DNA from 2 places in the Streptomyces sp. B6B3 genome. Region 2 is predicted to be linked to the other one. Evidence: riboswitches for the same ligand, from Rfam matches in the RefSeq annotation. Region 2 holds a riboswitch; the other holds the start of a gene.
What was found. Region 2 has a riboswitch for cyclic di-AMP ahead of ABGB06_RS37310 (M23 family metallopeptidase). Riboswitches for the same ligand answer to the same signal wherever they lie in the genome.
Positions count from the first base shown of each region.

Region 1: it holds a riboswitch for cyclic di-AMP, as region 2 does, so the genes downstream of both, ABGB06_RS06755 (transglycosylase family protein) here and ABGB06_RS37310 (M23 family metallopeptidase) in region 2, are expected to answer to the same signal.

Region 1 covers NZ_JBDPLU010000002.1:558,894-562,096, forward strand. The annotation lists gene eno (phosphopyruvate hydratase) at 1-609, opposite strand, end outside; gene ABGB06_RS06755 (transglycosylase family protein) at 819-1,433, opposite strand; cyclic di-AMP (ydaO/yuaA leader) riboswitch at 1,437-1,599, opposite strand; gene ABGB06_RS06760 (transglycosylase family protein) at 1,913-3,151, opposite strand.
Region 2 covers NZ_JBDPLU010000035.1:28,083-31,285, reverse strand. The annotation lists gene ABGB06_RS37315 (extracellular solute-binding protein) at 1-1,065, shown strand, start outside; cyclic di-AMP (ydaO/yuaA leader) riboswitch at 1,297-1,464, shown strand; gene ABGB06_RS37310 (M23 family metallopeptidase) at 1,472-2,869, shown strand; gene ABGB06_RS37305 (aldo/keto reductase) at 3,038-3,203, shown strand, end outside.

The DNA.
Region 1 (3,203 bases), on a different contig from region 2:
GCCCAGCCCGGTGCCCAGGCCGCGCTTCTTCAGCACGGACTTGAGGGTGTGGTAGGTCTCCGCGCCCCAACGCACCGCCTCGGAGAACGACTCGGCGCCGATCGGAGCGATCATGAACTCCTGGATGTCCACGTTGGAGTCGGCGTGCGCGCCGCCGTTCAGGATGTTCATCATCGGCACCGGGAGCAGATGCGCGTTCGGGCCGCCGAGGTAGCGGAAGAGCGGCAGGTCGCGGGACTCGGCGGCGGCGTGCGCGACGGCGAGGGAGACGCCCAGGATGGCGTTCGCGCCGAGCGCCGACTTGTCGGCGGTCGCGTCGAGGTCGAACATCGCCTGGTCGATCAGCCGCTGTTCGGTGGCGTCGTAGCCGACGAGCTCGGGGCCGATCTGCTCGCTGACCGCGAGCACCGCCTTCTCCACGCCCTTGCCCTGGTACCTGCTGCCATCGCCGTCGCGCAGCTCCAGCGCCTCGAAGGCTCCGGTGGAGGCGCCCGAGGGCACCGCCGCGCGACCGGTGCTGTGGTCGTCGAGGTGAACCTCGACCTCGACCGTCGGATTGCCTCGCGAGTCGAGGATCTCCCGGGCTACGACGACGTCGATGGAGGACACAGGGGTCTCCTTTTTGTGTCAGATGATGTCTCACGGCCGGCTTCAGCCCTGAAGAGCCTAGCCGCCCGCGGAACCGCCTTCGGCCCCGAGTCCGCCGCGGGACGGTCTTTTTGTTTAAAAGCGGAAGAAAACCCGGTGCGGGACGCGTGAACGCCCACACCGGGTTCCTCCGGCCGGCTCGCGCCGGCCTGCCAGCCCTGTGGTGAGGATTACAGGGACAGCTCCTGACCGGGGTAGATCAGGTTGGGGTCGCCGCCGATGACGGACTCGTTGGCCGAGTAGACGTCCTCCCAGCTGACGCCGTGCGCGTTGGCGATCGCGGAGAGCGTGTCGCCTTCGACCACGGTGTAGGTGGAGCCGCCCTGCGCGGAGCGCTGCTCCGGCTCGGGAGCCGGCGCCGGCTCCTCGGTGGCGGTGCCGCTCGGGTCCACCTCGGCCGCCGGGCCGTCGGCGGTGAGGCCCGCCTGCGGTCCGCAGACCGGCCAGGCGCCCGGACCCTGCATGCCGAGCAGGACCTCGGCGGTGGCGATCTGCTGGTCCTTGGTGGCCAGGTCGGCGCGGGAGGCGTACTGCGTGCCGCCGGCCGCCTCCCAGGAGGACTGGGTGAACTGCAGGCCGCCGTAGAAACCGTTGCCGGTGTTGATGGCCCAGTCGCCGCCCGACTCACACTGGGCAACGGCGTCCCAGGTGTCGACGGAGGCGGCCTCGGCGCTGGTGGCGCCCAGGAGCGGGATGGCGACGGCTACGCCGGTGACACCGGCCGCCGCGGCGATCCGGGTCGGCTTGGACGGACGACGATGACGACCCTTGCCGGAAAAGAGCATGACGTTCCTTCTCACCGACGCCTACGAGGTGAGCTGTCGGGTTCGGGCCGGTGAGTGGCCCGGCCGGGACGGAAGGACGGTTGATCCGTCCGCCGCCGGCTTCACCCCAAGCCGCCCGGTCGGTGGTCCGACCGACACGGCATCCACGGTCCGGCGTTCGGTGCTGCTGACCGCCGGTTCATGGCCGGGTCCCCCGCTCCTGCCTGCGGTGTGACGCGTACTGGTGGCTCCCGGGCCGCGGCAGGATTCGGCGTTGCGGCCCTCGGCACCCGACGAAAGCCGAGCGCTGGGACACTAAACACAGGGCAACTAACGATTCAAGAACGATCAAGATCGCTCATTCGGGGCGACTTGACTGAGAGCAGGCGCATCGGCGCAGGTGAGCGGCGATCGGGACACTGCGGATCAGTCGGACACTCCCAAAACGGGAGAGATGATCGTCACACCAAATCAGGGCAGGAAACGGGTCATGGCGGGAGCTAGTTGCCCGTAACGGTCAAGTCCAGCTCCTGACCCGGAAATATCCTGTCCGGATCGTCGCCTATGAGGGACTTGTTCGCCTGGTACAGGGCGGACCAGCCACCGGGGACCCCGAGGTCGTCGGCTATGGAGCACAGCGAGTCGCCGCTGCGCACGTCGTAGCGGTCGACGTCGTTGGGTCGCAAGCCGCTTTCCGCGGGGTCCGGGTCGCCACGGTGGCGGCCGGTCGGGGTGTGCCCCGTGCCCCCGGCGCTCCCGGCGCCTTCGGCTCCGGAGTCCTCCGCGGTGCCGTCCTGGGCGGCGGAGCCGCCCGACGCGTCGGCGTCGGCCTCGGAGGAGTCGGAGCCCTCTCCCTCGGCGGCGGAGCCGCCGGAGGCGTCGCTCCCGGAGTCGGAGGCGCCGGAGCCGTTCTCCGAGCCCGGGGAGCCGTTCTCGGCGGCCGAGCCGTCGCCCGAGGCGCCGTCGTCGGCGTCGGAGCCGCCCTCGGACTCGTCGGAGGCGCCGTCGTCGGCGCCAGCGCCGCTCTCGGCACCGGAGGCGCCGTCGTCGGCGGCCGAGCCGTCGTCCGAGGCGCCGGAGCCGTCCTCGGCGGCGTCAGATCCGCCGGAGGCGTCGCTCCCGGAGTCGGAGCCGTCCTGTGAGTCCGAGGAGCCGTTCCCGGAGTCCGAGCCGTCGTCCTCGCCGTCGGAACCGTCCGCGGAGCCCGAGGCGCCGTCGTCGGCCTCGGAGCCGTTCTCCGAGCCGTCCGAGCCGTTCCCGTCGCCGGAGGCGCCCGCGTCGTCCTCGGAACCGCCGGAGGCATCCGTGTCCGTCGGGGGAACGCCCAGCTCGGGGTTCTCGTCGCGGTACTCGCCCCAGAGGCCGGAGAGCAGCGCGCAGCCGGGGAAGCCGTCCAGTCCCTGGTCGGCGAGTATCCGCTCGGCCACGGTGATCTGCTGGGCCCGGCTGGCCAGGTCGGGACGGTCGGCGAACTCGAGACCGCCGTAGTCCTCCCACATGCCCAGGGTGAGCTGGAACCCGCCGTAGTACCCGTTGCCGCTGTTGGCGCTCCACACGCCGCCGCTCTCGCATTCGGCCGTGCGATCCCAGGCCCCGTCGCTGATCGCCTGGGCCGAGCCGGCCCCGAGCAGCGGCAGTGCCAGCCCCGCGCCGGTCACCCCGAAGGCGACGAGGAGGGCGGGCGCCTGCTTGGGGCGCCGGTGACGACCATTTCCGGAGAGCATCTGACGGCCTCTCATGCGACGAACATGGATCACGACAGCGAACACCGATGCGAAAAGCATCGCGTTG
Region 2 (3,203 bases):
TGGATACCGGCGTTCGCGGAGGCGGACCTGATCAGGCCGCTCGACGACGCCCTGGTGGAGGGCGTCAACTTCCTGCCCGAGGCCGTGGAGGCGGGCCGGTGGGAGGACGGGACGTACGCGGTGCCGTTCAACACCGATGTCGGGCTGCTCTACTACCGTGAGGACCTGTTGACCGCGCAGGACCACACGCGCGAGGACCTGACCGAGGCCGTCAGCATGGCCGAACTGATCGGCGGCTGGGAGACCGGACAGGACCACTCGGCCCTGGTCACCCAGTTGCGTCCCTACGAAGGGCTGGCCGTCAACATCCTGGAGACGTTCTGGAGCGCTGAGGGAGGGGGCGTCGACGTGGTGGACGACGACGGGGACTACACCGGCAGCATCGAAGAACTAACGGTCGGTCTGGACGCGTTGAGGAGCATAGCCGACTCCGGTGTCCTCAGCCCGGTGTCCTACGAGGCCGACGAGTCGACTGCGCTCGCCGAGTTCATCGACGAGGACGGTGGCACCGCGCTGATGCGTGGCTGGCCCTACGCCCTCAACCGCCTGCCCACGAACGGGGAGTACGGGGTCGCCACCCTGCCCGGGGAGGCGGTCCTGGGCGGGCAGAGCCTCGCTGTCTCCGCGGACAGTGACCGGCAGGCCGACGCCGAGGAACTGATCCGCTTCCTGACGAGGGACGTGGACAACCAGCGCAGGCTGTTCGACGGAGGCTTCGCCCCGGCGCTGCGTGACGCCTACGACCTGTCCGATCCGGATGACCCGGGGTGTGCCTCGACCGCGGTGCGCATCCCGGCACGGAACGAGGACGAGGTGGCGGCGCGGTCGGAGGGTCCCACCGAGTTCGAGCGGGACTACCACGAACTGCTGTGGTGTGCCCTGCGGGACGCCGAACCGCGCCCGGCCACGGAGTACTACCCGGTGTTCTCCGAGACGCTCCGGGACGAGGTGTCCCGCATGCTCGACGAGCCCGGGGAGCAGTCGGTGGAAGACACGGCCGAGGAACTGCACCGGCGGCTCCCCGACGCGTTGGAGGGCCGGCTCTCGCCGGACGACACCGAGTGAGAATTCACGCTGGGTGAGCGGCACGCACCACAGCGCATAACAATTGACGCACCGTCAGATGAGTCGTGGACCACATCGGCGAGAAGTTATGCCCGATTTAACAGCCTTGGTTCCCTAAAGTCCCGCGCCTCGCACGGGTTTTATTTCCCGCAGACACTTGGAATTCCGTGAGGGCGTCTATTAACGTTCGATAACGCAGCGCGGTCGTCACCGCCGTCGCAAGGACGGCGCCGTGCTTCGTCGCCGAATCCGGCGTGTGCGTCACAACTGCACCAAGGAACCGGGGAACCACCATATGGGGTGAATCGGGCAGAGGCTGGGTAACCGCCTCAACCCGTAGGAGACCTTCCTGCTCCGAACCCGTCAGCTAACCCGGTAGGCGAAGGAAGGAAAGGAGAGCGCCTCCGTGGCGTCGAACCGGTATGCCGCCCTGGCTGACACCTATGCGGATCCGCGCGACATCGCGCACGACGACCCCTACGCCCACGCCTACGGCACTCCTGCTTACTACCCACAACAGGCCCCGGAATCACCGGCGATGACCGCCGAGTTCGCGGGTCTCGGACCGAACCTGGCGGACACCTCGTTCGGCGGCGACGCCGGCCTGACGCCGCCCTTCGGCGAGCACGGCCTCCGCCACGCCGAGTACCCCGAGTACTCCCAGCCCACGTATCCGGGCGGTCCCCAGGGCGTCGCCCCGATCTCACCGATCTCGCCGATCACCCCCGTCCACCCGGCGGCGCCCGCCGAGGCGTTCGCGGCCGCCGAGGACTACGGGCCGGTCGAGGCGTTCGGCCCCGTGGGCCCCGACGGCCCGGGCGCGGGCGACACCGGCGAGTGGAACCCGAGCGAGGACAGCATCCGCCCGCTCCGCGGCCGGCACCGGGTCGCCCGCCAGCGCGGCGGCACCATGGCCCGCAGCCGGGCCGTGCTCGGCGTCGGCGTGATCGCCGCGGTCGGCGCGGGCGGCATGGCCACCGCCCACGAGGACGGCGCGGGCTCCGTGCCGGGCCTGGACGGTGCCGCCGACAAGGTCCGCTCGATACCCCAGAGCCTGCCGCTGATCGGCGACCTGGTGCCCGGCGGCGCGGAGGACGGCTCCGAGTCCGGCACCTCCGACTCCGTCACCGAGATGGTGGCCCAGGCGCCGTTCACCACGGCCGGCATCACCGAGGCCGACATGGAGGCCGGCCGGTCCGACGCCGGCGAGGCGCTGCGCGCCCGCATCCTCCAGCAGGCCGACCAGCAGGAGACCAACGCCGCCGACGAGGCCCTGCGGACCGCGCTCGCCGAGGCCGAGGCCAGCGCCGCCGACGAGGCCGCCGCCCAGGCGGAGGCCGAGCGCGAGGCCGCCGAGCAGGAGCGGAGGGAGCGCGAGGAGGCCGAGCGGCTGGCCGAGCTGCGCGCCAGCTACACCCTCCCGCTCTCCGACTACAGCCTCTCCTCCTACTTCGGCGAGAGCGGCTCGCTGTGGGCCGCCGACCACACGGGGCAGGACTTCTCGGCCCCCACCGGCACCCCCGTGAAGAACGTGCACACCGGCGTCATCGCCGAGGCCGCGTGGGCCGGTTCCTACGGGTACCGGATCATCGTGGAGCTGGAGGACGGCACCGAGGTCTGGTACTGCCACCTGTCCTCGATGAACGTCGGCGTGGGCCAGGAGGTCACCACCGGCGACACCATCGGCCTGGTCGGCTCCACCGGCAACTCCACCGGACCGCACCTGCACCTGGAGGTGCGCCCCGGCGGCGGCGACCCCGTAGACCCGCTGGCCTGGCTGCGCGACAAGGGCCTGACCGTCTGAGCCGAGCGGCTCCCCCAGACGCCGGCGGTCCTGGTGGCTCCCCCCGACGCCAGGGCCGTCGGCCTTCGCCTGCGCTCGGACCGGAGCGAGGGCGGAGCGAGGGCGGACCGAGGGCGGACCGAGGGCGGACCAGAGTGGGATCCGGCCGCCGGACGTAGACTTCCGGCCATGGTCGATGATCTCCACTCCCCTCGGCACGCTCCGCGGTCGTCCGTCGGCTCCCTCCGGGTCTCCCCGCTCTGCCTGGGCGGCAACGTCTTCGGCTGGACCGCCGACCAGTCCGAGTCGTTCGCGGTGCTCGACGCGTTCGCCGCGGCCGGCGGCACCTTCGTGG